Regions from separate parts of the Ensifer sp. ENS10 genome, predicted to be linked through region 2. Evidence: riboswitches for the same ligand, from Rfam matches in the RefSeq annotation. Region 2 holds a riboswitch; the other holds the start of a gene.
What was found. Region 2 has a riboswitch for FMN ahead of IB265_RS11080 (6,7-dimethyl-8-ribityllumazine synthase). Riboswitches for the same ligand answer to the same signal wherever they lie in the genome.
Positions count from the first base shown of each region.

Region 1: linked by a shared signal. The riboswitch ahead of IB265_RS06295 (DMT family transporter) and the one ahead of IB265_RS11080 (6,7-dimethyl-8-ribityllumazine synthase) in region 2 are both predicted to bind FMN.

Region 1 covers NZ_JACVAS010000001.1:1,296,883-1,311,633, reverse strand. The annotation lists gene IB265_RS06320 (AAA family ATPase) at 1-2,262, opposite strand, end outside; gene IB265_RS06315 (exonuclease SbcCD subunit D) at 2,262-3,542, opposite strand; gene IB265_RS06310 (methyl-accepting chemotaxis protein) at 3,926-5,764, shown strand; gene IB265_RS06305 (MarR family winged helix-turn-helix transcriptional regulator) at 5,984-6,460, shown strand; gene IB265_RS06300 (esterase-like activity of phytase family protein) at 6,569-8,764, opposite strand; gene IB265_RS06295 (DMT family transporter) at 8,853-9,767, opposite strand; FMN riboswitch at 9,846-10,011, opposite strand; gene hupB (DNA-binding protein HupB) at 10,137-10,412, opposite strand; gene lon (endopeptidase La) at 10,633-13,053, opposite strand; gene clpX (ATP-dependent Clp protease ATP-binding subunit ClpX) at 13,428-14,705, opposite strand.
Region 2 covers NZ_JACVAS010000002.1:836,243-850,993, reverse strand. The annotation lists gene IB265_RS11095 (triose-phosphate isomerase) at 1-640, shown strand, start outside; gene IB265_RS11090 (RpiB/LacA/LacB family sugar-phosphate isomerase) at 684-1,124, shown strand; gene IB265_RS11085 (low temperature requirement protein A) at 1,280-2,563, shown strand; gene IB265_RS11080 (6,7-dimethyl-8-ribityllumazine synthase) at 2,952-3,425, opposite strand; FMN riboswitch at 3,517-3,667, opposite strand; gene IB265_RS11075 (TfoX/Sxy family protein) at 3,845-4,189, opposite strand; gene IB265_RS11070 (ABC transporter ATP-binding protein) at 4,285-5,346, opposite strand; gene IB265_RS11065 (ABC transporter permease) at 5,358-6,140, opposite strand; gene IB265_RS11060 (ABC transporter permease subunit) at 6,137-7,018, opposite strand; gene IB265_RS11055 (ABC transporter substrate-binding protein) at 7,204-8,310, opposite strand; gene IB265_RS11050 (MurR/RpiR family transcriptional regulator) at 8,516-9,394, opposite strand; gene IB265_RS11045 (N-formylglutamate amidohydrolase) at 9,569-10,342, shown strand; gene IB265_RS11040 (amino acid permease) at 10,456-12,003, shown strand; gene IB265_RS11035 (glutamine synthetase family protein) at 12,154-13,518, shown strand; gene IB265_RS11030 (aldehyde dehydrogenase family protein) at 13,602-14,751, shown strand, end outside.

The sequences.
Region 1 (14,751 bases), on a different contig from region 2:
ATTCCACTGCTCCTGCCAGGTAGTCATTTCGGTTTCAGCAAGATCAAGGGTCGAGCGTCGGCCTTCAAGAACCATCGCGCTGCGCTTTGCCGCCTCGCGGGCTGTGTTGCGGGCGGCGGCTGAGGTCTGTGCCTGCGATACGACGCGCTCTGCGATCTGCAGGAGATCGTCGAGTCGCTCCGACAGCCCTCCTTCCATGCCGATGCCGGCGAGTTCGTCGCTGAGCCCGCGAATCGCTTCGGCCTCCTCGGCATGCGCCCGGTCGAACTCCAGACGGACAGGGCGCAATTGCGCGCGAAGTTCGAGCGCCGAACTCCGGATAGCGAGCCAGGCTTCCAGTTGGAGCAAGCCCGTGACGCTCGGCAAGCCGCAGGACGTGACGACGACTTCCAGAGACTGCGCCTGGAGCGCCACCTCCTCGCTGCATCGCTGCTGCTGCTCGCGCAGCGCCGCAAGGCGGGCGCGTCTCTCGGCGATCGAAAGAGACAGGCCGCGCATATCGGCAAGCCGCGCCGTTTCGGCGAGGCGCAGCGCGGTAACTTCGTCATCCCTACCCATCGCCTCTTCGAAAGCGACAGCCGTTTCCTGAAGAAGCCGGCCCTTGTGCCGCTCCCAGGCCTCGTCACGACGGCGACGCAGTGCCGCGGCCGAAACATCGTCCAGAGTGCCGCCAACGGCGGACTGCGCGGCCAGCCGCGCCTCCTCGCCCACAAGCAGCTCCTGCTCGCCGGCAACGCGATCGGATACGCGCGCTTGCCGCTCTTCCAAAGTGGCTGCGGCCCTACGCAACGCCTCAAGCGCTCCGGGCGCTGGAACGCTGAGCGCCAGCAGATCGTCGGCGCTTCCAGCGAAAGGCTTCAGCTGCAGCAGCTTGTCGGCAAGTTCCGCTTCCAGCCGATCCAGAGATTGCGCCGCGGCCTGTTTCCGAAGCAGGCAGTCACTGCGACGCAGCAGCGTCAGTCGCCCCGAAAGACCGGAGGTGTCCGCCAGCCCCCCTTCTCCATCAATCCGCACCAGCTCACATTCAGCGATCCGTTTTTCCTCGACCGCGGCTTGCACTTCGTGGTGAGCCGAAGCGCACCGTTCGGCCAGTGCAGAATGTCGGCGCGCCAGATCCTGCAGTCGCGCACCGACACCTGCCGGCAGCAGCAGATCGGCAGGGTCGCGGTCTGCCGGTTCACCGAGCCGCAGCAGGCAACCGACGATCTCCGTCGACGTTCTCGCCAACTCTTCCAATCGCGACGGCATATCGCGCGCGGCCGTGACATAGCGCGCATCGAGGGCCGTCTCCTGCAGCGCCGTCAGCCGTTCGGCCAGGCACAGCCCTTTTTTGTCGAGCGGAAGCTCTTCCAACGCATTGCGGCGGTGCTGCATCTCGCTTTGGTTCTGCCGAAGCCTGACCTCGATCTCCGCTTCCTGGCGGCGAAGCGCCGGCAGCTCGGCTGCCCACTCGGTCGGCGGGACCGGCAGTACCGGCGCGCTCGCCAGTTCCATGCGAAGCGCACGCAGCCGGCCAAAGTGCGGCAGGGCCTCGATCTCCGCCTTCAGGCGAGACTGCGCGACCCGAAGTTCGGCGCGACGTGTGATCGCTTCCTCATGCCGGTCGCGTGCTTGCGCCAGCGTCTTGCGCAGCGCCGCATATTCGCGTGCGTTGATGTCGAGGGCATTTCGCTCCGCCCTCAGGGCGTCAAGCTGCGCCTTCAGCTCTGCAAGCTGATGCTTGCGCGCCTGTGGCCGGTAGAAGGCGTCGGCCTGGCCGCGCAAGGCGGCAAGGATCGCCGTACTGTCCGGCAGGCCGGAGCTTGCGGAAAACAACAGCGACCCAAGCTCTCCCTCGCTCTTCAGGATCGCCTCGCCGCCCTTCTCGATGCTCTCGTCATCGAGCGAAAACATCGTCTGATAGGTGTCGCGGTCGATCGCGCCCAGCACACCGGAGAAGAGATTGTCGGGCAAGGGTTGATCGTCGGGGCCGACCAGCGAGTTCGACTTGCGTTTGACCCGGAACACGCGGTGCGTCCGATCAGCCGCCTCGATGGTGCCACCGACCCGCATTGTCGGATAGGGATGCAGGAACCCATAGGGGCTCGAGTGCTCGATCCCGAAGAGCAGATCGAGGAAGCCCGAGAACATCGTTGACTTGCCCGCCTCGTTCGGCCCGTAGACGATGTGCAGGTCGGGCACGCCGGCCACGCTCTCACCGAAGTCGAGGCGGCGATCGGTGAATTTGCCATAGCGGACGAGATCGAGCGCGCTGAGCCGCATCAGTGGATGCCCTCGCCGGAACCGCTGCCATGAAGATGGGCAAGCACTTCCGTGCCTCCCGACGCGCTGGCCTCGAAAGCGAGGCGCTCGATCGCGTCTTCATCGGGTGCCAACGCCTGGCGCAGCTCAGGAGGCAGTTGTTGCAGCAGATCTTCCACGGCTGCCCGGACTTCCTGGCGAAATCCGTGAGCCGGCAGAACATCGGCCTCGACGAGGGCCACCAGCTCATCGACCGGATCCAGCATTGCACCCGCTTTTTCCACCAGGGGATTGCCGCAGGCGAGTTCCAGCTTCTCGATCCAGCAACCGACGATGCCGGCCGCGATGTTGTCGATCTCGGCGCGCAGCAAATCCGTGTCGCGGCGAAGGCGCCAGGCCAGCGGTGTTGCGCCCGTCAGCGTTACGCGCAGGATCACATTTTCCGCCGGCGTATCCACAGATGTCCGCACAAGCGCCTGCCTGACCGCATCGAGCACGTCGCGCCACTCGGAGAGGCCGGCAATATCGACTGACAGGCGCTCGAAACTGGCGATGCCGATCGGCAGCTCGTTAATCTCGATCCGGCCGTCGTCATCGATCGCCACCAGCGTCACGCTCTTCACACCGGCTTCGTTGACATCGCGGCCCTGCGGTATGCCGGGCATGACGACGAAGGGGGCCGTTGCATGGATCTGGCGTTGATGGATGTGGCCGAGAGCCCAGTAGTCAAAACCATGTGCCACGAGGTCGGCGGCGCTGCAGGGCGCGTAGAGATCATGGCCGGCCGCACCGGCAAGGCTTGTGTGCAGCATGCCGATGTTGAGCGCCCCCGACATCGGCGGCTGAAAGGCCGGCAGCAGGCTTTCCGGCGCGTGCGGGCTGGCGAAACTCACCCCGTGCACATAGACGTCGCGCCCGCTTGCCAAGGTCTTGGCAAGAACGGCCTTCGCTCTGCCTTTGAACACATGCGCCGAAGGCGGCAAAGTGAGCTCGTTGGTGACCTGCGACTGGGCATCGTGGTTGCCACGGATGATGAACGCCCGGATCCCCGCCTCATCCAGCCGGCGCAACTCCCTCCCGAGAAACAGCGCCGTGTTCATCGACGTCTGGCTGCCGTCATAGAGGTCGCCTGCGATCAGCAGCGCATCGACCTTTTCGGCAATGCAGAGATCGACGATCTTGACGAAGGCGCGCCTGGACGCGCCGCGCACGATCTCAGCGAGGTCGGCGTTTCTAAGGGCGAGGCTGCGGAGGGGCGAATCGAGATGAAGATCTGCGGTATGGACGAAGCGGAAGGGCATGGCCGACCATGGCCCGGCAGGCCGCCGCCCGTCAATCAGCGTCGACCCTTCATCCACGGTGGGAGATTGGCCTGCTGCAGACGAGCATATTTCAGACCAGCCAAGTAAAGCCAAGACTAATACAGAACATCCCCGCAGGATTTGCCGAAAACGAATGGTCAACAGCACCGCCGGAGTACCTGCAAATATCAGATTATACTCACTTTAATCGATTAGGGCTTTTGTAACATCTTGTTCGCTAGGTTTCCGCCGGCTGCGCTCCCAGCGCATCCAGGCACCGGAATGATTCCTGCTTCGGCATCCGCTCCGTCATGACGATCAAGAGCCGGAACGACTTCATCAAGTACAGCTTTTATGGACGGCCGTCCTTCCGGGGGGAACCTATGTCACGGCTCAAGATTTCACATACGCTCATTGCCCTTTTCCTCGTGGTCGCCGTCATCGTCGCGGCGCTTGCCGTCTCGTCGCTCGGCGGCATCAAGATGATGAACGAGCGCAACAACGAGATCGCCACCACCTGGCTGCCGCGTGTCTCGCTTTCCCGCGCGCTCGAAACCCAGCTTTCCGATACGCGCATGGCCTTTGCGCGCCACCTGATCTCGCTGACGCCCTTCGAAAAGAAGGCCGCGGAAAAAGTCATCGGCCAGACCGTCGAAGGCTTCAACAAGCTCGCCGACGACTATGCGGCGCTGATGGTAACGGACGCCGACAAGGCCGCGCTGGAAAAGGTACGCGCTGCCTATCAGGCCTACCTCGCCATCGCCGATGGCATGGTCAAGCTCTCGAACAACCTTGAGAACATGAAGGCGCAGAGCGTCTTCAAGGTCGAGATGCGGGAGACCGAACAGAAGGTCGACGAGGCGATCAAGGAAGTGCGCGCGCTCAACGTCGCCGGCGCCGACGCCGCGGTTGCAGCAAGCTCGGCAACGCACGACCAGATCCGCATGATCGAAATGGCCGTCATCGCCGTCGCGGCGATCATCGTGCTCGGCGCCATTCTCTATGCCGTGCGCGGTATCGCCCGCCCGATCCAGATCATCACCCGTTCGATGGCGCGCCTTGCGGAAGGCGACACGGACAGCAGCATCCCCTACGGCGCCCGCAAGGACGAAATCGGCGAGATGGCCCGTGCCGTCGAAGTCTTCCGTCAGGCGGCAATCACCAACCAGCAGCTCGAAGCGGATGCCCAGGCACAGCGCGCCCAGGCTGAGGCCGATCGCCTGCGTCTGACCGAGGAAGCCGAAACTGCGGCTCAGCACCGCCTCCAGGAAGCGACGGCCGGTCTTGCTGGTGGCCTGCGCAGGCTTGCCTCCGGCGATCTCGCCTTCCAGCTCGACGAACCCTTTGCGCCGGACTTCGAGCAGCTCCGCCACGACCTGAACCAGGCCGTCGCTCAGTTGGCCGATACGCTTGCTGCCGTTTCGGCCAGCTCCGGCAGCATCGACAGCGGTGCGCGCGAAGTCAGCCAGAGTGCCGACGACCTGTCGCGCCGAACCGAGCAGCAGGCGGCCTCACTGGAAGAAACCGCAGCAGCACTCGACCAGATCACCGTCAATGTCGGCAATTCGTCGAAGCGCACCAACGAGGCCCGTGCCGTCGCCAGCCAGGCAAACGAAAGCGCCCGCAAATCCGGCGCCATCGTCTCGGGCGCCGTCGATGCCATGGGCCGCATCGAGCATTCGTCGAGCCAGATCTCGAACATCATCGGCGTCATCGATGAAATTGCCTTCCAGACGAACCTTCTGGCGCTGAACGCCGGCGTCGAAGCAGCCCGCGCCGGTGATGCCGGCAAGGGTTTCGCCGTCGTCGCTCAGGAAGTCCGCGAACTTGCCCAGCGCTCGGCCAATGCGGCCAAGGAGATCAAGGACCTGATCCGCAACTCCGCCGTCGAAGTCGAAAGCGGCGTCCGGCTCGTGCGCGAAACCGGCGAGGCTCTGCGCACCATCGAAGGCTTCATCGTCACGATCAACCAGCACATGGATGCGATCGCCATCTCGGCGCAGGAGCAGTCCGCCGGACTGTCGGAGGTCAACACCGCCGTGAACCAGATGGATCAGGTGACGCAGCAGAACGCAGCCATGGTCGAGGAAGCCAATGCCGCAAGCGCCACGCTTGCCCAGGAAGCCGGCCGCCTGCGCGAGCTGATCGCCCGCTTCACGCTGGAAGAGGCTCAGGCCTACGGCTACGCGCCGTCGGCCGGCTCGACACGCCGGGCGGCATAACCACGACGCACGCCCGTGCTTGGTTTTTCGCGGGCGGGTTCGAGACACGAAATTCTTGACAAACCAACAGAAACGGCCGCCGGAAACGGCGGCCGTTTCTTTGCCTCCAAGTGCTTACCGTGAAGTCTCAGAGGTTTCTGTCGACAAAGGTGGCAATTGTAACTATCACTAATGTTACTGCCATTTCACATGGCACCTCATGAAATTCCAGCGACGATCATGAAGAAGACATTTGAAGTTTCCGATAGACTGTTCGAGCTCTACCACCGGGTCCACCGGCTGGTGAACGAATCGATGACCGAAGAAGGCGTGTCGCTGGCACGCAGCAAGTTCCTCTTCTTCCTGAGCAAGCTCGGTCCCTGTCGCTCGACAGATATCGCCTGTGCGCTGAACTTCGCGCCGCGCACGGTCACCGAGGCCATCGACGGTCTGGAACGCGACCGCCTGGTGATGCGCAAGCCCGATCCCGAGGACCGGCGCGCCAAGATCGTCTCGATTACCGAAACGGGTCGCGTCGTGCTTGAAGCCGCAGAGCATCCACGCAAGCAGCTGCTCGAGGAGATTTTCTCGGCGCTCGACGACGAGGAACTCGATGCCCTCTACGGCATCGTCGGCAAGCTGGTCGACAGGACGGATGAGATCCGCAAGCGCAAGGATGAGGCCGAAGAGGCAGCGCAGGTCGCTGTCGCCCGCTAGTCGGCGCCCGCTATTCGGGATCGTGCTATTTATTTCCTGCCAGTCCGAAACAGAAAGAGGCCGGGACATCATGTCCCGGCCTCTTCCGTTTTCTCCGGGCGTTAACGCTTACATCGCGTTGATGGCGCCAATGGAGAAGAACAGGGTTTCGCCGGAGGAGTCGTCGACACCGTCATTGTCGGTGACGACGTAGCCATTGCCGGCTGCATCGACGGTGAAGCCCTCGACCTTGTCGACGACGTAGCCGTTGAGCGCCTTCAGGTCCGGAATGAGGTCACGAACCTCTTCCTTCTTGACGACGGGCAGTTCGCCACCGAGTCCTGCCGGCTTCAGTTCCGTCAGCGCGACGCGATAGATCTTCTTGAGCTTGGCTGCCTGGCCGATCAGGTTGTCGCGCTCGATGATGTAGGCGTAGTCACCATGAACGGAGATTTCCGACAGGCCGACCCAGCCGCCACCGGCCTTTTCGAGCGGATAGCGCACCGCGCCCCACTCTTCGCTCTTCGGCTTGTAGGAGACGAGTTTGACGAAGCCCTTCTCGTCGTCCTTCCATTCGCGCTGAACAGCCATCCACAGCGTCTGGTCGTCGCCTTCGCCAACGACGGTGATGCCTTCGAAGCCGAAGCGGGTTTCGCCGGCACGCAGCGCCTCAGGCAAAGCGATTTCCTTCTTGATCTCGCCCTTCTTGTTCACGTGGAAGAGCGCGTGGCTGTAGAGCTTGTCGGAATTGCCTTCGGATGCGAGCCAGAAGCCCCCTTCCCCGTCATTGGCGATACCCTCGATGTCGAGTTTCTGAGCAGGTGCGCCGTCACGGGTGATGGCGAGCGTCTCGGTGATCAGCGCCGGCTTCTGGGTGGCGTCGATGGTGAAGATCGTCGGCTGCGACGACAAGACCGAGTCGTTGACGGCGCGCAGGAAGCCCGGCTTGTCCGAGACGGCAGCAAGACCGGAGAGTGCACCGAAGCCGATCGGCAGCCCGTCTTTCTCGGCGGACCGGATCTGCGGATAGGCGGCTTCGCCCTCAGCGCGCTCATAGATCATCACATGCGAACGTGCGCCGCCGTCCTCGCCTAGGTCGACTTCATTGGCGGTCGCAAGCAGGTTGCGCGACGAGATCGCGACGGCGCCTTCCGGCGAGATGCCCGACGGCAGCAGCTGCAGCAGTTCGGGCTCCGCACCCGTGTCCTTGTAGACGCCGACGACGGAAGCCCGTTCGGCGAGCAGGAAGAACAGGTTGTCGTCGCCAAACTTGGCCGCTTCCAGACCTTCGGGCTCCACGCCCTTGGCCGACGAGCGCTTTTCCGGGTAGTGGCCGATCGCGGCAACGGCATGCTCGAAGCTGGCGCCTGATTCGTAGAGCACCTTGCCGCTGGTGTCGAAGATCGTGAAGCCGCGCGAGCCGCCTTCGTAGTCACCTTCGTTGGCAACGACGATGCGGTTATCGTCGAGCCACTTCACGGCATCGGGCTCGCGCTTGCGGCCCGGCTGCTCGTCCTTGAAGGCGATGGCGCCGTTGCGCTTGATGTCGATATCATTGAGGTCGACGGTGCCAGCAGAGAAGTGCGTCTTCACCGTCGCAGTCTTGCCGTCGATGATGACGATGTGGTTGTTCTCCTGCAGCGTCAGCGCAATCTCGTCCTTGCCGTTGAAGGAGACGAACTCCGGCTCCGGATCTTCGCCAGCGATTTCGGCAAGACCCGTCAGCGTCACGCGCTTCAGCGAGCCGCAATCGGCAACGCCGTCCTTCAAGGACAGGATCACCAGATCGCCGGCCGGCATCTGCGGGATCTTGCCGTCGTTCACTTCCTCGTCGCGCTCGTTTTCAATGGCGATGGCCGCAAGCGTGCGGTCCTTGTTGACGGCCACCGAATCCGGCTGACCGCCGAGATCGCAGGTCGCATCCACCTTCTTCGACGCCAGGTCGACGATTGCCAGAAGTCCGGAAGGCTTGACGAAGCTTTCGCGCGTGTTGACCGCAACGAGCGCCTTGGCGCCGGCAACAGTAACGGAGGTCGGCTCACCGTCGAAAGAGATTGTGCCGGCTGCCTTCGGCGCCTTGGCATCGGTGATGTCGATCAGGCCGACGCGCTTGCCCGGGCTGTCGGAGTAGATCAGCGTATTGCCGTCTTCGCTGGCCGTGATGATCTCGGCGGACGTCGGCGCTTTGCGCGCGTCACCATCGGGCAGATTGTCGGCAACGGCAAAGGACGCAATACGATTGAATACAGGTTCAGCCGCCGCAGGAAATGCCGCGGAAGCAAGAAGGACGGCCGCGAAGGCGGTCACGCGCGAAGTAATGATCATTGAAATCCCCCATGGAGAATACTGAAAACATGGGGGTTCTGCGCGACTGCGATGACAGCCGAATGACACCGGCCGGGTTTTACACCGTTCAGGTTGCAACAGCCTCCCGTTCGCGCCGACTCTCGTTGCGCATGATGAACAGTGACGCGCCAAGGATCAGGACCGCACCGAACCAGAGATAGCCTGTCGGTGCGTAACCGAAGACCAGCCAGCCGGCAAAGACATTGAGCGGCAGCTTCAAATCATCGAAGGGCTGCACATAGGCGGCGTCGGCAACCGTATAGGCGAGCGTCAGCAAATATTGCGCGAACACTGTCATGACCCCGGCGAGCACGAGAAGGCCGAGCGCCATGCCCTGCGGCACCGCGAAACCGGCCGTGAGCGCAATGGCGCCATTGATCGGGGTCAAAAGGACAAGCAGCCAGATGGTGATGGTTTCGGGACGCTCGCTGCTCGTCAGGCTCTTGGTGATGAGCGACGAGGCGCCCCAGAGCAAGGCGGAGAGGATCGGCAGCAGCGCTGCCCAGGTGAAGCTGTCCGACCAGGGTTCAAGAATGATCATCGCACCGGCAAATCCGACCGCGGTCGCGGTCCAGCGGGCCGGACCGACGCGTTCGCCGAGAAACAGGCGAGCGCCAAGGATGATGAAGAACGGCGAGGTCATCACCAGGGCAATCGCCTGCCAGATCGGCACATGCGCAAGGCTGGAGACCCAGGCCCCGACGCCGAAGGCCGCGAGGGCCACGCGCACGACGTGGCGCCACGGGTAATCGGTGCGCATCGCCGAAAGTCCGACGCGCCGCAGGAACGGCAAAGAAAAGAGAAGGGCGAAGGCATATTGCCAGAAGGCCGTGGCGGCAGCGGGAAAGCCGAGTTTCATCGTCAGCCATTGGGTAACGACATTGAGCCCGGCGAAGGCAATACCGGCCAGCACCATGAAGCCGGCACCGGCCATGGCGCGCGAGGAGGACAAACCGAGGGAAGTCTGATTCATGTCACGCATCCTGAGAAATGGACAAACACAAATCAGGACGCATGAGCGCACGGCACGACGCCGGGCAGCCCTGCTCTTCGTGCCGACGACCATTCTCTTTCATCCGGACTATGACCGTCGGCTCCGGAATTGCACCGGATCTGCTGACCCCTTCCCCGCTTCAGGAGAAAGGCGCTCGCGGGCTTGGGTCACCGCATGATATTGCAGCGCCCTTACCGCCGGTGGGGACTTTCACCCCGCCCTGAGAATGGGCAAGCCGTAGAGCAAATGGCAGGAGGCCGCAAGGGCAGCCCCCCGGAATGCGAAAGGGTCCGGCTTTCGCCGAACCCTCGAATACCTGGACTGCCGGCCTCGTGTCCGACCGCCAAGCAAATCTGATCAGCCGTTGACGGCGTCCTTCAGGCCCTTGCCGGCCGTGAACTTCGGCACATTACGAGCCGGGATGTCAACTTCCGCACCCGTGGACGGGTTGCGGCCCTTCGAGGCTTCGCGGCGCGAAACCGAGAAGTTGCCGAAGCCGACCAGGCGAATGTCGCCGCCGCTCTTCAGCTCGCCCTGGATGGTCTCGAAAACTGCATCAACTGCAGAAGATGCGTCGGTCTTGGAAAGTCCGGCCTTCTCAGCAACGGCAGACACGAGCTCATTTTTGTTCATGTTTCCACCCCTTTCAGATTGGTTCGAAACGACTGTGTTTTAAGCCGCGGCGGCTTGCGCATCGCCCGCGTCTTGCCTTTCCCAATTGCGCCTAATCCCTTGGAATGCAAGGCTTGCAGGGCGCTTTTACAACAAAAAAGACCGGCCAGAGGCCGGTCTTCCCAATTTTTCTGCAGAATGGGCGCCGCGTGAGGTCGCTGCGCCCATTCACCGGCACTTTTTAGTGGGCGATCGAGGTGCCTGCTTCGTCCTGCGAATCAACCACTGCGACGGTTGCCGGCTCCCTTGCCGGGTCCCATTCGATCGGTTCCGGCATGCGCGCCAGGGCGTGTACAAGCACCTCGCCCATCCGCGAAACCGGGATGATTTCGAGCGCGTTCTTCACGTTATCCGGGATCTCGGCGAGATCCTTCGCGTTCTCTTCGGGGATCAGCACCTTCTTGATGCCTCCCCGGAGCGCTGCCAGCAGCTTCTCCTTGAGACCGCCGATCGGCAGCACGCGGCCGCGCAGCGTGATCTCGCCGGTCATCGCGACGTCCTTGGAGATCGGGATGCCGGTCATGATCGACACGATCGCGGTTGCCATGGCGACACCGGCCGACGGACCATCCTTCGGCGTCGCACCTTCCGGCACGTGCACGTGGATGTCGCTCTTGTCGAACATCGGAGGCTCGATGCCGAAATCGATCGCCCGCGAGCGGACATAGGACGCCGCCGCCGAAATCGATTCCTTCATCACGTCACGCAGGTTGCCGGTGACCGTCATGCGGCCCTTGCCGGGCATCATGACGCCTTCGATCGTCAGCAGTTCGCCGCCGACCTCGGTCCAGGCAAGACCCGTGACCACGCCGATCTGATCGTCGCGTTCGGCTTCGCCGTGACGGAAGCGCGGAACACCAAGGTAGTCGTTGATGTTGTCCGCCGTGACTTCGACCGTCTTCGTCTTGCCCTTGATGATCTCGGTCACCGCCTTGCGGGCGAGCTTCATCAATTCGCGCTCGAAGTTACGAACACCGGCTTCCCGCGTGTAGGTCTGGATGACCGCCATCAGGGCTCCGTCAGTCACGGAGAACTCCTTCGGCTGCAGCGCGTGGTCGCGGATCGCCTTCGGCAGCAGATGCCGCTTGGCGATCTCCAGCTTTTCCTCTTCGGTGTAGCCGGCGATGCGGATCACTTCCATACGGTCCATCAACGGCGCCGGAATGTTCAGCGTGTTGGCCGTGGTGATGAACATCACGTTGGACAGGTCGTATTCGACTTCCAGGTAGTGGTCCATGAAGGTCGAGTTCTGTTCCGGATCCAGCACCTCGAGCAGAGCCGACGACGGATCGCCGCGGAAGTCCTGGCCCATCTTGTCGATTTCGTCGAGCAGGAACAGCGGGTTGGACCGCTTCGCCTTCTTCATCGACTGCACCACCTTGCCCGGCATGGAGCCGATATAAGTGCGGCGGTGACCGCGGATCTCGGCTTCGTCACGAACGCCGCCGAGCGCCATGCGCACATATTCGCGGCCGGTCGCCTTGGCGATCGACTTGGCGAGCGAGGTCTTGCCGACGCCCGGAGGGCCGACGAGGCACAGGATCGGGCCCTTGATCTTCGACGAACGCGCCTGCACGGCGAGATACTCGACGATGCGTTCCTTGACCTTATCGAGACCGAAATGATCCGTGTTGAGCACGTTTTCGGCATGGTTCAGGTCGGTCTTGATCTTCGACTTCTTGCCCCAGGGCAGACCGAGCAGCCAATCCAGATAGTTGCGAACCACGGTCGCTTCCGCGGACATCGGGCTCATCTGGCGCAGCTTCTTCAGTTCAGCGTCAGCCTTTTCGCGCGCTTCCTTGGAGAGCTTCGTCTTGGCGATGCGCTCCTCGATCTCGGCCATCTCGTCACGGCCATCCTCGCCGTCGCCGAGTTCCTTCTGGATCGCCTTCATCTGTTCGTTGAGGTAGTACTCGCGCTGGGTCTTTTCCATCTGGCGCTTGACGCGCGAGCGGATGCGCTTTTCGACCTGCAGGACGGAAATCTCACCTTCCATGAAGCCGAGCGCCTTTTCCAGACGCATCTTCACGCTGGTGGTCTCCAGCATTTCCTGCTTCTCGACGATCTTGATCGACAGGTGCGAGGCGACCGTATCGGCCAGCTTCGAATAGTCTTCGATCTGGCTGGCGACACCGACGACCTCGGGGGAGATCTTCTTGTTGAGCTTCACATAGCTCTCGAACTCGGAAACGACCGAGCGGCTCAGCGCTTCGATTTCGACCGGATCTTCTTCCGGCTCGCTCAGCGTGTGCGCTGATGCCTCATAGAATTCGTCGCGCGGCGTGTAGCCGTCAATCTTGGCGCGCGCGCGGCCTTCGACCAGCACCTTGACGGTGCCGTCGGGCAGCTTCAGCAGTTGGAGGACATTGGCGATGGTGCCGACTTCATAGATCGCGGACGGTTCCGGATCGTCGTCGGTGGCGTTGATCTGGGTGGCAAGCATGATCTGCTTGTCGGTGCCCATGACTTCCTCAAGCGCACGGATCGACTTTTCGCGGCCGACGAAGAGCGGCACGATCATGTGCGGGAAGACTACGATGTCGCGGAGCGGCAGGACCGGGTAGGTCGCGCTTTCAGTCGCCGGTGACGTTTTGTTCGTCATGTCATTTCCTTTCCGTCCCGATTTCGGGCCCGTTCCCGGGAGCCCCGCAGGCACTCCCGGTTGTCATATTTTCCACATCAAAGTGGAGTGCCACCGCGTCCATTTCAAGGCTGGACGCGACACCCACCAACCGTGGCCGGGTCCTTCTGACTACGCATCATTTCTGTTGCGGGCCTTGCGACGGAGAACGAGGCTCAAGGACGCGCAACGATAAAGGTCCTTCATTGAATCGTGACATCATTGCGTTGTTTGAGACACTTTAGCAACAATCGAATTGTGAAATCTGCGCTCGGGCGCCTTTGTCTCAACAGCTAAGTGCGCGAACATGAAAAAGCCCGCACAAGGCGGGCTTCTCAAACGATAATTCGGCGTTATCAGGCCGAAACGTTGGTCTTTTCGTCCGACCGCTCGGAGTAGATGTAGAGCGGCCGCGCCGCGCCCTTGACCACCTCGTCGGAGATGACCACTTCGCGCACGCCTTCGAGCGTTGGCAGCTCGAACATCGTGTCGAGCAGGATCTTCTCCATGATCGAACGGAGGCCGCGGGCGCCGGTCTTGCGCACGATCGCCCGGCGGGCAATCTCGCGCAGCGCGTCCTCGTGGAAGGTCAACTCGACGTCTTCCATCTCGAACAGGCGCTGATACTGCTTGATCAGAGCGTTCTTCGGCTCGGACAGGATCTGGATCAGCGCATCTTCATCGAGATCTTCGAGCGTCGCCAGAACCGGCAGGCGGCCAATGAATTCCGGAATGAGACCGAACTTGACCAGATCTTCCGGCTCGAGTTCGCGCAGAACCTCGCCGACGCGGCGATCTTCCGGCGAGCGGACCGTCGCGCCGAAACCGATCGAGGTCTTCTCGCCACGGGCGGAGATGATCTTGTCGAGGCCGGCGAATGCGCCGCCGCAGATGAACAGGATGTTGGTGGTGTCGACCTGCAGGAATTCCTGCTGCGGATGCTTGCGACCACCCTGTGGCGGAACCGAAGCAACAGTGCCTTCCATGATCTTGAGCAGCGCCTGCTGCACGCCCTCGCCCGAAACATCGCGGGTGATCGACGGGTTGTCGGACTTGCGGGAAATCTTGTCGACTTCGTCGATGTAGACGATGCCGCGCTGCGCGCGCTCGACGTTGTAGTCGGCGGCCTGGAGCAGCTTGAGGATGATGTTTTCGACGTCTTCACCGACGTAACCGGCTTCGGTCAGCGTCGTGGCGTCGGCCATGGTAAACGGCACGTCGATGATGCGGGCGAGCGTCTGGGCGAGATAGGTTTTGCCGCAGCCGGTCGGGCCGACGAGCATGATGTTGGACTTCGCCAGTTCGACGTCGCTGCCCTTGGCGGCATGCGCCAGGCGCTTGTAGTGGTTGTGCACGGCCACCGAGAGGATGCGCTTCGCCTGCTGCTGGCCGATGACGTATTCGTCGAGGACCTTGATGATTTCCTGAGGGGTCGGCACACCGTCGCGGGACTTGACCATCGAGGTCTTGTTCTCTTCGCGAATGATGTCCATGCACAGTTCGACGCATTCATCGCAGATGAAGACGGTCGGTCCGGCAATCAGCTTACGGACTTCGTGCTGGCTTTTGCCGCAGAACGAACAATAAAGCGTATTCTTCGAGTCACCGCCGTTGCTTCCGCTGACCTTGCTCATTTCCACTTCCTTCCAGCACGCCGGACACTTCAAGCGAAGTATCGCG
Region 2 (14,751 bases):
CATCCCGCCGTTCACGGCGGTGCGTGAGGTCAAGGCGCGGCTTGAAGGCGCCAGCGTCAAGGTCGGCGCGCAGAACATGCATTGGGACGATGCCGGCGCCTGGACCGGCGAGGTGTCGCCGCTGATGCTGAAGGATTGCAATCTCGACGTGGTCGAGTTGGGCCATAGCGAGCGGCGCGAACATTTCGGCGAGACGGATCGCACCGTCGGCCTGAAAACGGCGGCGGCCGTGCGCCATGGCCTGGTGCCGCTGATCTGCATCGGCGAGACGTTGGCCGAGCGTGAGGCGGGCGAAGCGGACGCGGTGCTGAAGCGTCAGGTCGAGGGCGCTCTGGCGCTGCTCGAAGGCGAGGCGAAGAACGCGACCATCCTGCTTGCCTACGAGCCGGTCTGGGCGATCGGCGTCAACGGCATTCCCGCGACATCAGACTATGCCAACGAGCGCCACAAGCGCATCGCTGACGTCGCCGAAGCGGCGCTCGGCCGGCGCGTGCCGGTGCTCTACGGCGGCAGCGTCAATCCCGGCAATTGCGAAGAACTGATCACTGAGCCGCATATCGACGGCCTCTTCATCGGCCGCTCCGCCTGGGACGTCGCCGGCTATCTTGACATTCTGCAGCGTGTCGCAAAGGCGATCTGAGCCTTCGGCCGCGGCAGTTCCTGAAGAATGGAAAGGAACAATCATGAAGATTGCAATCGGGGCAGACAGCGCCGGCAAGCCCCTGCTGGACGTCATTGCCGCCCATCTCGCGGGCCGGGCCGACGTCGAAGTCGTGGACCTCAGCCAGTCCGGCTTTTACGCGGATCTCGCGCAGAAGTTGGCGCAGCAGGTCGTCGAGGGCAAGCACGACCGCGGCATCCTCTTCTGCGGTACCGGCATCGGCGTCTGCATCTCGGCCAACAAGGTGCCGGGCATCCGTGCAGCACTGACGCACGACACCTATTCGGCCGAGCGTGCGGCGAAGTCGAACAACGCCCAGATCATCACCATGGGTGCGCGGGTCATCGGGCCGGAGCTGGCGAAATCGATCGTCGACACCTGGCTCGCGTCCGAATTCGATCCGCAGGGCGCTTCGGCCGGCAACGTGCAAGCGATCGACCGTCTCGATGCTGCCAAGGCATAAAGAACATCGCGACGCCCGTTGATCCTCCCTCAGGCATCGTGACGAGACGCCCGCCAGAGATGCCGGGCGTTTTCATTTCTGGCGCGCACCACGCCTTGACGACGCTTCCGCAAATATTTGAATGTGCTTGCAGATGTCAGCAGGGACCTTATCGCATGAGCGAACCAACCTCGATTGAACCGCATCCGAGCGCTCATCACCACGTGGCCCGCATGAGCGGTCGCGATACGCTTGAGCATCACAGGACCGCGACGACACTCGAGCTTCTGTTCGACCTCACCTTCGTCATCGCCTTCAGCCTGGCTGCGTCGCAGCTTGCGCATCTCTTTGCCGAGGGCCATTTCACGGCGGGGCTGATGGGCTTCGGCTTTGCCACCTTTGCCATCTGCTGGGCCTGGATCAATTTCAGCTGGTTCGCATCGGCCTACGACACCGACGACTGGATCTTTCGCAGCGTCACCATGGTGCAGATGGTCGGCGTGCTGATCCTGGCAATCGGACTGCCGCCGATGTTCGAATCGATCGACAAGGGCGAGCACCTCAACAACGGCGTCATGGTGCTCGGCTATGTCGTCATGCGCGTGGCCATGGTCTTCCAGTGGCTGCGCGCCAGCCGGCAGAATCCTGCGCGGCGGCAAGCCTGCATAGCCTATGTGAAGGCGATCAGCGCCGCCCAGCTTGGCTGGATCGTACTGATCTTCTTCGACTTCTCCCTCGTCGTGACTTTTGCCATGGTCGTCGCGCTGACCGCGGTCGAGATGGTCGGCCCCTGCATCGCCGAGATGCGCTACGGCGGAACGCCCTGGCACGCGCATCACATCGCCGAGCGTTACGGGCTGCTGGCGATCATCGCGCTCGGGGAGGGGGTGGTCGGCACGGTCGCCTCGATCTCCGCGGTCGTCGACGGCGATGGCTGGAACCTTGACGTTGCTCTTGTCTGCCTGGCGGGCACCGGGCTCACCTTCGGCATGTGGTGGATCTATTTTCTGCTGCCGAGCGCCGAGGTCCTGCACCATCACCGCCTCAAGCGGTCCTTCGTCTGGGGCTATGGCCACATCCCGATCTTCGCCTCGATCGTGGCCACCGGCGCCGGGCTGCATGTGGCGGCCTATTATATCGAGCACAAGGCCCATATCAGTTCGGTGGCGACCGTGCTGACCGTTGCCGTCCCCGTCGCGCTCTATATCGGGCTGCTCTACGCAATGTACGCCTATCTGCTGCGACAGACGGACCGGCTGCATCTCTGGCTGCTCTTCGGCACGGCGCTGGTGCTGGCCGCGTCCGTCGTTGCGGCGATGGCCTGGCTCGATATGGCGATGTGCCTGATCATCCTGATGTTCGCGCCCGTCGTCACCATCGTCGGCTACGAGGCCGGTGGCCACCGTCACCGGATGGCGGCGCTGGAGCGCAGCCTGCATGAGGGCGAGGCAGCGCGGTAGGCGCGAATTTGAGAGTCGGAACAGGAGGTTATCGGCCGGGGCTGGCGGTTTGATTCAGGTGGTTCAGAGGTTGATTCAAAAGGCGCGCCGTCACCATGAGGGGCCGTGAGCTTGGAGCGCATGGAGCGCTTTGCCCCTCACCCTAGCCCTCTCCCCGCAGGCGGGGAGAGGGGACAGTCGAGCGTGCCGCGGGCTTCTCATTCCGTAGCGGATGTAGGAGCGGTGCTGCGGCGAAGCATCGTCAATCCTGCTTGTATCAAACGGCCGCGGTCGGGCACGGAGCGTGCCACGCGTGTCCTTCTCCCCGCGAGCGGGGAGAAGGTGGCGGCAGCCGGATGAGGGGCGCGCCCATCAGGCGGTGCGCTGGATCACGTGGGCGCGTCGCCGATCAGGCGTTGACAAGCGCCAGCTTGGCTCGGGCATCCAAAATCTGCGAGCAGGCGTTGGCCGCTTCCGTGCCCTTGGTGACGAAGTGCTCGCGGAAGAAGGCGATGAGCGGCTCGCTTTCCTGGAAATTGTGTGGCGTCAGCACGGCCGAAAGCACCGGCACGCCGGTGTCGAGCTGGACGCGCATCATGCCGTCGAGCACGGTGCCGGCGACGAAGTCGTGGCGGTAGATGCCGCCATCCACGACGAAGGCGGTGCCGAGGATCGCCGCATAGCGGCCGGTCTTGGCCAGCGTCTGCGCATGCAGCGGGATTTCGAGTGCGCCCGGCACGTCGAAGATCTCGACGTCGGCCGCCGAGCCGCCGAGCTTCGTCCACTGCGCGACGAAGGCGTCGACGCAGCGGTCGACGATGTCGGCGTGCCAGCGGGCACGAACGATCGCGATCTTGGCGGTGGGGTGGGAAAGAATAGTCATGGTCTCAAGCCTTCCAGGGTTTGGCGTTTCCAATGATCCCGTCGGGCGAACATGCATGCGCGTGAGGTCCCGTCGCGGGGCCCACGTTCCTGCTTGCTCTCTTCCATCCGGACTGTGACCGTCGGCTCCGGAATTCGACCGGATCTGCTGACCCCTGGAGCGTAAGCTCCAGAGCGCTCGCGGGCTTCGAGGTTTCTCTCGCTACCGCCGGTGGGGAATTTCGCCCCGCCCTGAGAACACCGCGACTATATAGGCCGGGATTGCCCGGTCAAACGCACGCCGCGACGAAAAGAGCGGAAATCACGACAGATTTTTGCTTGTGGGGTGCTGGTGAGGACAAATTCGTTCCCGCCAGGACATTAATCCGGATGGTCAGGTTGCCATGCAGTCATGGCGGCAACATTCCGACCGCGTGGCACTTATCCGCGCAGATCGTCGTCTTCCGCGGTAACCGCGCGTCCGGCCCAGTGGAGGAGGGCATCCCGGTCGTCGAGGCAGTCGACAGGCGCTTCGTAGAAGCGATGCACGACCACGGTCTTGCCGCCCTTCTCATAGGTGAACGGCTGGCAACCCTCTGATATCAGCGCGTCTTTCAGCGCCTGATCAACCCTGAAATAGAGGCGGTCCTTGATGCTGACGGCAAAGCGCTTGTCTGCGACGACGTAGGCCCAGCCGCCGAAGAAGCGGTCAATCTGAACAGGCCCGAGATCGGAGAGTTCATCCTGGATATGCCTGACGAAGGCACTTGGTTCAGCCTTGGCCATGATTGCAACCTCGCGGGTCTCCGGCAATGGTGCAACGAACCGCTGCATACTCGCTGGCGCCCTGCGCGCCAGCGTTCATCGGTCTTCTGCAAGGCCTACTCGCGAATAACGAGCAGGTCCTTGGCGGCGAAGCGCAGGGTGACGTTGTCGCCCGAGACCGGCGGGGTTACGCCCGGATTGTTGAACATGTCGAAGGAGATGACATCGCCGCCGACGCGAAGCCGCGTGCGGATGACCGAGCCGAGGAAGCTCGTCGAGACGACCTCGCCGGCAAGCGCCGTATCGCCTTGCGCCCCTTCGGCAATCGAGCCCGCTTCAGGGCGCAACGCCAGCGAGATGCTGTCGCCACCCTTCATGCCGGCAATCGGGTCTTTCAGAGCCACCTGCTGGTTGCCGATCGTTACGGCGCCCGAGGCCGGATCCGCGACCTTGCCCTCGATGATGTTCAGCGTGCCGACGAAGGAAGCGACGAAGCGCGTTGACGGCGTGTTGTAGATCTCGAAGGGGGTGCCGATCTGGTCGGCACGTCCGGCATTCATGACGACGATACGATCGGAGATCGACAGCGCCTCTTCCTGGTCGTGGGTGACGAAGACCGTGGTGATGCCGAGCTGCTGCTGGATCTGCCGGATTTCTTCGCGCAGCGACACGCGGATCTTGGCGTCGAGCGCCGAAAGCGGCTCGTCGAGCAGCAGCACCTGCGGCTTGACCGCAATGGCGCGGGCAAGCGCCACGCGCTGCTGCTGGCCGCCGGAGAGCTGGTAGGGGAAGCGGTCCGCCAGGTGCTCGAGCTTGATCAGCCCGAGCATCTGCTTCACCCGTGCGTCGATCTCCGACTTGTCAGTGCCTGCGACCTTGAGGCCGAAGGCAACGTTGTCATGCACGTTCATGTTCGGAAACAGCGCATAGGCCTGAAACACCATGCCGATGTTGCGCTGGTTGGGTTTCAACGACCCTTGGTCCTTGCCGTTGATCACGATAGAGCCGGCGGAGGGTGTCTCGAAGCCGGCGATCATGCGCAGGACGGTCGTCTTGCCGCAGCCGGACGGACCGAGGAACGAGACGAATTCGCCCTTCTCGATGTCCATGTCGAAATCGTGCACGACGTGAACAGGGCCGAAGGACTTCTTGATGCTGGTGAGTGACAGAAAACTCATGGGTGCGGTCCTCAGGCCTTGGGAGGCGCGCTTTTTTGGAAGCGCGAGACGAGCTGGATGAGGCCGAGGCAGCCCCAGGTGATGCCGAATGCGATAACGGCGAGTGCGGCAGGCTCATAGGCGCGGTTGGCGCCTAAGAGCTGCATGTACGGGCCGAAGGCCGGGCGGTTCAGAAGTGCCGCCATGGTGAACTCGCCGATGACGATGGCAAAGGTCAGGAAGGCGCCTGAAAGCACCGCGACGAGCACGTTCGGCAGAATGATCTTGGCGAGGATCGTGGCCCATCCGGCGCCGAGGCTCTGGGCGGCTTCGGTCAGGGTGGCGACGTCGATGGTGCGAAGGCCGGTGTCGACCGCGCGGTACATGTAGGGCAGAGCGAGCGTCGCGTAGCCGAACATCAGGAGGATGTTGGTCCCCGTCAGCGAGCCCGTCAGCGGCAGCCAGCTCGAGGTGTTGTAGAGCCGGATATAGCCGAAGACGATGACGATCGCCGGGATAACGAGCGGCAGAAGCGTGATGAACTCGATATAGGGGCGCAGCCGCGGCAGCTTCAGCCGGACCCAATAGGCGGTAGGTACGACGAGCAGCACGCCGAAGACGATGGTGAACAGCGCCTGCAGCACCGAATAGCTGAAGGTTTCCTGGAAGCGCGGATCGGCGAAAACCTTCTGATAGGCGTCGAAGGAATATTCGCCGCGGCGCATCTTCAAGGAGAAGTTGGTCATGCCGATGAGCGGCAGGGTGAAATAGAGGAGGCCGAAAACGAGGGCCCCCCAGGCCCAGATCTTCTTCATTTCAGCCACCTTTCGCTGCGGCCGCGCAGCCAGATGTAGATCGCGTTGGCAATGCCGGTGACGACGATCATGCCGAAGGCGAGCGCATAGCCGAGATGCGGATTGCCGAGCACGTCGCCGCGGATCTGGGCGAACAGCAGGATCGGCACGATCGACAGCGACGAGCCGGTGAGCGCGATCGCGGTCGCAACGGCGCCGAAGGCATTGGCGAAGAGCAGCGCCAGCGTGCCGAGCAGCGAGGGAAGCAGGATCGGGAAGGCGACCATGCGCCAGTACTGCAGGCCGGTGGCACCGAGGATTTCGGCGGCCTCGCGCCATTCGCGCTTCAGGCCGTCGAGCGCCGGCGTGATGATGAGGATCATCAGCGGGATCTGGAAAAAGAGGTAGGTGACTGTCAGCCCCCAGAAGGACAGGAGATTGAAGCCGAGCATTCTGAGGTCGAGACCGAAGTTCGAGCGCAGGAACACCGTAACGATGCCGACCGGGCCGAGGGTAGCGAGAAAGGCGAAGGCGAGCGGCACGCCGGCAAAGTTGGAGGCAACGCCGGAAAAGGTCAGAAGCGGCCCGCGGATGCCCTTCGGCAAGCCGCCGAAGACAATGGCCGAGGCCATGGCAAAGCCAATCAGGCAGCCGAGGAGCGCCGAGGCTATGCTGATCTTGATCGAGATCCAGTAGGCCGCAAGGATCGAGGGCGTGAACAGGCCACGGATGTTCTCGAACGTGAAGCTGCCATCCGGTGTCTGAAAGGCGCCGACCACGATCTTTGCCGTCGGCAATATCAGAAACAGCGTCACAAAGGCGGCAAAGGGCAGAATGCCCAGCCAGTGAAGCGGTAGGCGACGCGCCGGCGGGCTGGCGTCGGGTTTAGCAGATGACATTCCGTTCGCGCCCCTGAAACCGCGTTATCGACGCGGGCGTTATTGATACTTGCAAGTTAGAGCGGGTGCGGGCTGAAACCCGCGCACATTTTTCCTCATTCCGCTCCAAAGACTTGAATTCCTTACGAATAACTTATGTCGCCCCGGCCGGAAAACCGGCCGAGGCGACATGTCTGTGGAAAGACTTACTGAACGTTCGCGCCGACGACGGAATCCCAGCCGCCGGTGACGGCAGCCTTGTTGGCATCGACTTCTTCGAGCGTCGGGAAGTAGGCCTTTTCATAAGACGCTGCCGGCGGCAGGGCGTCGATCAGTGCCTGCGGAACCTTGCCGGCCTTGACCATCGCGTTGAAGCGGGTCGGGTGGCAGAAGCCCTTGAGCCAGCCGAGCTGACCTTCGTCGGAATAGAGGTGCTCCATCCACAGCTTCGCTGCGTTCGGGTGCGGCGCGTAGGCCGAGATGCCCTGAACGTAGACGCCGGCGAGAACGCCGCTGGCCGGAACGACGACTTCGGTCGGCGGGTTGCCGTTGAGGGTCTTGGCCCAGCCGAGCGCGTTGTAGTCCCAGGCAACGATGATCGGGGTCGAGCCCTGGGCGAGCGTACCGGACTTGCCGATGACCGGAACGAAGTTGCCGGCCTTGTTGAGTTCGGCGAAGTAGCCGAGGCCAGCTTCACCGGCTTCCTTGCCCGACTTCGCACCCTTGGCGAGACCGGCGGCGAGAACGCCGAGGATCGCCTGGTTCGACGCGCGCGGATCGCCGGCGAGAGCGACCTGACCGGCATATTCCGGCTTCAGGAGATCAGCCCAGTCCTTCGGAGCGGTCTGGACAAGGTCCTTGTTCACGAGGAACGACATCACGCCGTAATAGTCGCCGTACCAGTAGCCTTCGGCGTCCTTGACGCTGTCCGGGATCTCGTCCCAGGTGGAAACCTTGTAGGGCTGCAGCAGGCCTTCGGCCTTCATCTGCGGGCCGAAGGCGAGACCGACGTCGACGACGTCAGGGGCCTGCGGACCCTTGTTGTCCTTGTTGGCCTTGACGGCTTCGACTTCGTCAGCCGAGCCCGCGTCCGGGTTCAGTTCGTTGACCTGGATTTCCGGATACTTGGCCTTGAAGGAGGCGATGACGTCGCCATAGCCGCACCAGTCGTGGGGCAGGGCGACGGTGGTCAGCATGCCTTCCTTCTTGGCGGCTTCGATGAGTTCGGCGCTCGGCTCGGCGGCGGCGATTGCGGTCGTCGCCAGGAAAACGGCGGTGGAAAGCGAAAGCAGGCGATGGGTTCTTGAAATCACTGGTGTTCTCCTTATGGGTTTAGTCAAATTCGTGGGGTATTCAGTCGATTTCGGCTAGGCTGTTAAAGAGATGCCATGAAAGTAATGTGACAGCGGTTTATCCGTTCGCGCCGCCTATGTCGTTGGAAGAACATTTCTTTTTCTGGCGGGGTGGCTCACTGTCGCACAACTGTATGAAATTCCGTGAACGGGTCGGCGAGCACTCCTAGACGGGTTTGCGAAAGATGCGGGTGGAATCGAAAAGGCCTTCGAGCGTTTTCATTCGATCCCGGGTTTCCTCCCAGTTCGAACTTTGCACCGCCTCGATCAGAGCCTCGATCAAGAACAGGATCACCACCGAGCTGTCCCAGGCCGACGGTACTTCGATCTGCGAGCGGAACACGCGGGAGGCGGATTTGGCGACCGGCGAAGTCCAGCGATCGGTGAAGAGGATGATCTCGACGCCACGCTCGCGGGCGGATGTGGCGAGCGTCGCCATCTCCTGCTCGTAGCGGCGAATGTCGAACAGAATCAAGACGTCGCCCTGGCGCATATCGAGCACGTAGTGCGGCCAGGCGCTGGCGTTGGAGGCGATCTCGGTGACACCCGGACGAATGACCTGAAGATGGGTGAAGAGATAGTCGGCAAGCGCATGGGTGATGCGGCCTCCGAGCAGATAGATGCTGCGCTTGCGGTCGGCGATGAGGGCGGCGGCCTCGTCGAATTCCCGTGGATCGATCTGGGTCAGCGTCTCGCGCAGATTGCTGGTGATCGCGTCGGCGAAGCGGTTGAGCGTGTGGGTTCCCGGCGCATTGGCGGCCCAGCGGTCGTGCTTGGTGATCGGATTGGAGATCGTCGCTTCCAGTTCCTGGTGCAGCCGCGCCTGGAAATCCGGAAAGCCGCGGAAGCCGAGCTTCTGCACCATGCGCGCGACGGTCGGAGTCGATACGCCGGCGTTCTCGGCGACCGTGGTGATCGAGCCGAGTCCCGATACGGGATAATTGTCGAGAAGTGTCTCCGCCAGTTGCTTCTCCGCGCGGGTCAGCGCGGTGAAGTGGGCATTGATCACATCCGACACCGTCGTCGATGTCGCCTTGCTGCTCAAAATGTCTCCCCTGAACCGATCTAGAGCCGGTTTGTGACAGATTAAACATCGCTGTCACAATTGGAGTCAATCGCAATTTTGAAGAGATCGTTTCAGATTTTGATTGACACTCGCCAATCTCTGAAGAATTCTTTTCATTAACGAACGTCTAACGGGCAAAAGGGGATGCCGGTGTTGACGCGACTTTTGACCGAAGCAGATGGCGATCCGGTTGCGATCGAAAACGCCACAGGGAAGGGCGATATCGTGCTCGTCTGCGAGCACGCCTCGCGTCGGGTTCCGGAGCGCCTCGGTACGCTCGGCCTTACCGAGCAGGCTCTCGAAAGCCACATCGCCTGGGACCCGGGCGCGCTGGCCGTCGCCAGGCTTCTTGCCGGCAAGCTCGATGCGGCGTTGATCTACCAGCGCTTCTCGCGGCTTGCCTATGATTGCAACCGTCCGCCCGAGGCGGAGGCGGCGATGCCGGTTCTGAGCGAAGTTTACGAGATCCCGGGAAACCGGACGATGACAGACGACGAGCGGCAGGCGCGGGTCGATGAGATCTATCGCCCGTTTCACGATTCGGTCGCGCGCTTCGTTTCCGCGCGCAAGGCCGCCGGCAGGCCGCCGATCCTGGTGACGATGCATAGCTTCACGCCCGTCTATTTCGGCAAGCCGCGGGCCGTCGAGGTCGGTATCCTGCACGATGCGGACAGCCGCCTTGCCGACCACATGCTGGCGGTCGCGACGAAGGGGCAGGTCGCCTACGACATCCGCCGCAACGAGCCCTATGGCCCGGTCGACGGCGTTACTCACAGTCTGATTGAATACGGCGTCCTCAACGGACTGCCGAATGTGATGATCGAGATCCGCAACGATCTCATTCGCAATGACATCGGCCAAAGGGTCATGGCCGACTATCTGGAAGGACTGCTGCGCAAAGGCGCGGCGGCACTTTCAGCACAATAAAAGACCCTGGGGAGCGGCTTGGCCGCGGTCCTGTGCCGGCTCGCCGGGACAGGTGGTTGATGGGACCCAGCCGCAATGGGGCGGCCTGGTCTGAAGAAATCAGGGGAAGAAAAATGTCAGACTACAGCGACTTGGACAAAAAGCAGGACATGAGTGTCTTGCACTCGATGGGCTACGCCCAGGAGCTCGAGCGGCGCATGAGCCAGTTCTCGAACTTCGCGGTGTCGTTCTCGATCATCTGCATTCTCTCCGGCGGCATCAATTCGCTCGCCCAGGCGACCGCCGGCGCAGGGGGCGCCGCGATCGGCATCGGCTGGCCGCTTGGCTGCTTCATTTCCTTGGTCTTTGCGGTCGCCATGGCGCAGATCAGCTCGGCCTATCCGACGGCCGGCGGCCTCTACCACTGGGGTTCGATCCTTGGTAACCGCTTTACCGGCTGGGTGACCGCCTGGTTCAACCTGCTCGGTCTCGTCACCGTTCTCGGCGCGATCAACGTCGGCACCTATTACTTCTTCATGGGTTCCTTCGGCACGCCCTATTTCGCGCTGGAGGACACAACCACTACCCGCATCGTCTTCCTGGCGATCATCACCGGCGCACAGGCGCTCGTGAACCACATGGGCATCGGGCTCACCGCCAAGCTCACCGATTTCTCCGGCTACCTGATCTTCGCAACTGCGATCCTGCTTGCCGTCGTTTGCCTTGCGGCCGCCGACAGCTACGACATCGCAAGGCTCTTCACCTTCTCCAACTATTCCGGTGAAGCCGGCGGCAACGTCTGGCCGCAGACGTCGGGCACCTGGGTGTTCCTGCTCGGCCTTCTGCTGCCGATCTACACGATCACCGGCTACGACGCTTCTGCCCACACCTCGGAAGAAACCGTCAAGGCGGCGGAATCCGTGCCGCGCGGTATGGTTTCTTCCGTGCTCTGGTCGGCGCTCTTCGGCTACATCATGCTGTGCGCCTTCGTGCTGATGATCCCGAACATGGACGAAGCTGCCAAGCAGGGCTGGAACGTGTTCTTCTGGGCGATGGACGCCCAAGTCAACCCGGTCATAAAGGACATCCTCTATCTCGCCATCCTCGTCAGCCAGTGGCTGTGCGGCCTGGCGACGGTGACCTCGGTATCACGCATGATCTTCGCCTTCTCGCGTGACGGCGGTCTGCCGGCCTCCAGGGCGCTCGCCAAGGTCAGTCCGACCCACCGCTCGCCGGTTGCGGCGATCTGGACCGGCTCGATCCTCTCGGTCCTGTTCGTCTGGGGCTCGTCGCTCGTGTCGATCGGCGAAACGCCGGTTTATACGATCGTCGTCTCGTGCACGGTCATCTTCCTGTTCTTCTCCTTCGCGATCCCGATCACGCTCGGCCTTTTCGCCTGGGGAACCTCGAAGTGGGATAAAATGGGCCCGTGGAACCTGGGCGAGGCGATGTTCAAGCTCTTCGCGGTTCTGTCGATCATCGCCATGGTGCTGATCTTCGTTCTCGGTATCCAACCGCCGAACGACTGGGCGCTCTACATCACCGTGGGCTTCCTGGTGCTGACGGCTCTGATCTGGTTCGGCTTCGAAACCCGCCGCTTCCGCGGCCCGCCGATCGGCGACGAAGTGGCGCGCCGCCAGGCCGAGATTGCCGCTGCCGAAAAGGCCGTCGGCGAAGTCTGAACACCAACAAAATGGGCGGGAGCGCGACCGCGACTTCCGCCTTTTCTTTTCCGGAGCTTGTCCGGTTACTTGAACGAATCACGTCCACGCGGCCCAAAAATATCGTGACCCAAGGGAACGGCCGCGTGACCAAACATGGGATGGAAGTTGATGAGCTATACGTTTGATGAGTTGAAGGAAGACGTCGCCGCCGGGCGCATCGATACGGTTCTCGCCTGCCAGGTCGACATGCAGGGCCGGCTGATGGGCAAGCGCTTCCACGCGCAGTTCTTCGTCGACGGCGCCTGGAAGGAAACGCATAGCTGCAACTATCTGCTTGCGACCGACATGGAGATGGAGACCGTTCCCGGCTACAAGGCGACGAGCTGGGAGAAGGGCTATGGCGACTATACGATGAAGCCGGACCTTTCGACACTTCGCCGCATTCCCTGGCTCGAAGGCACGGCGCTCGTGCTTTGCGACATGCTCGACCATCACACCCACGAGGAAGTGCCGCACTCGCCGCGCGCGATCCTGAAGAAGCAGGTGGCGCGGCTTGAGAAGATGGGGCTCAAGGCCTACATGGCGAGCGAGCTCGAATTCTTCCTGTTCGACCAGTCCTACGACGATGCCCGCCAATCCGGCTATCGCGACCTGCAACTCGTCAGCGGCTACAACGAGGACTACCACATCTTCCAGACGACCAAGGAAGAGGATGTGATGCGGGCGATCCGCAACGGCCTGCAGGGCGCCGGCATCCCGGTCGAAAATTCCAAGGGCGAGGCGTCGGCCGGGCAGGAAGAGATCAACGTGCGTTATGCCGACGCGCTGACGATGGCCGATCGGCACGCGATCATCAAGAATGGCTGCAAGGAGATCGCCTGGTCGCGCGGCAAGGCCATCACCTTCCTCGCCAAGTGGAATTATTCGGCCGCCGGCTCCTCCTCGCATATCCACCAGTCGCTCTGGAGTGCCGACGGCAAGACCTCGAAATTCTTCGACGAGAGCGGCAAATACGGCATGTCGGAGATGATGCGCCACTATGTGGCGGGGCTGCTGACCCATGCGAGCGAGATCACCTATTTCCTTGCGCCCTACATCAACTCCTACAAGCGCTTCATGGCCGGCACCTTCGCGCCGACCAAGGCGGTCTGGAGCAAGGATAACCGCACCGCCGGCTATCGCCTTTGCGGCGAGGACACCAAGGCGATCCGCATCGAATGCCGCGTCGGCGGCTCCGATCTCAATCCCTATCTCGCCTTCGCGGCTTTGATCGCGGCCGGCATTTCCGGTATCGAGAACAAGATGGAACTGGAAGCGCCCTTCGTCGGCGACGCCTATGGCGGCAAGGACGTGCGCGAGATCCCGCGCACGCTGAGAGACGCGACCGCAGCGCTCAGCGAATCCAAGATGCTGCGCGCCGCCTTTGGTGACGAGGTCATCGAGCATTACGCGCGGGCCGGGCGCTGGGAGCAGGAAGAATACGACCGCCGCGTCACCGATTGGGAGGTCGCACGCGGTTTCGAACGGGCCTGATCCTGGTCCCTATCTCTCACACGGTGGCCGATCCTGGCAGGGTCGGCCACCGCATCATTCGCAATGAAAGCAGGAAAACGATCATGAGCATGATCAAGTGCATTTCGCCCGTGAACGGCGAAGTCTACGCGGAACGCCCGGCGATGCCGCTGGAGCTGGCAAAACAGGTGGTTTCCCGCGCCCGCCAGGCGCAGAAGGCCTGGGCGCGCCGTCCGCTCGACGAGCGCGTCAACCTGGTGCTATCAGGTGTCGCCCGCCTCAATGAAATGGTCGACGAGGTGGTGCCGGAGCTTGCCTGGCAGATGGGCCGGCCGGTGCGCTACGGCGGCGAGTTCAAAGGCTTCAACGAGCGCTCGAACTATGTCGCGACGATCGCCGCCGATGCGCTGAAGCCGCTGGTGATCGAGGAAAGCGACCGCTTCGAGCGCCGCATCGCCCGCGAGCCGCATGGCGTCGTCTTCGTCGTCGCGCCGTGGAACTATCCTTACATGACCGCGATCAACACGGTCGCCCCGGCGCTGATGGCCGGCAATACCGTCATCATCAAACATGCGAGCCAGACGATCCTCGTCGGCGAGCGCATGGTGCGCGCCTTCGTCGAGGCCGGCGTTCCCGCCGACGTCTTCCAGAACATCTTCCTCGACCATGAGACATCAGCGGCGCTGATTGCTGCCAAGAGCTTCGATTTCGTCAACTTCACCGGCTCGGTCGAGGGCGGACGGTCGATCGAGCGCGCGGCTGCCGGCACCTTCACCGGTCTCGGCCTCGAACTCGGCGGCAAGGATCCGGGCTACGTCATGGAAGACGCCGACCTCGATGCGGCCGTCGACACGCTGATGGATGGCGCCACTTACAATTCCGGCCAGTGCTGCTGCGGCATCGAGCGCATCTACGTGCATGAAAAGCTCTATGACACCTTCGTCGAGAAGTCGGTCGCCTGGGTTTCCAATTACAAGCTCGGCAATCCGCTCGATCCGGAAACGACGCTCGGGCCGATGGCAAACAAGCGCTTTGCCGCGACCGTGCGCGAGCAGATCGCCGATGCGGTTGCCAAGGGCGCCAAGGCGCTGATCGATCCGAAACTGTTCCCGCAGGACGATGGCGGCGCCTATCTCGCGCCGCAGATCCTTACCAATGTCGATCACTCCATGGCCTTCATGCGCGAAGAGACCTTTGGTCCGGCCGTCGGCATCATGAAGGTGAAGAGCGACAGCCAGGCGATCGAGCTGATGA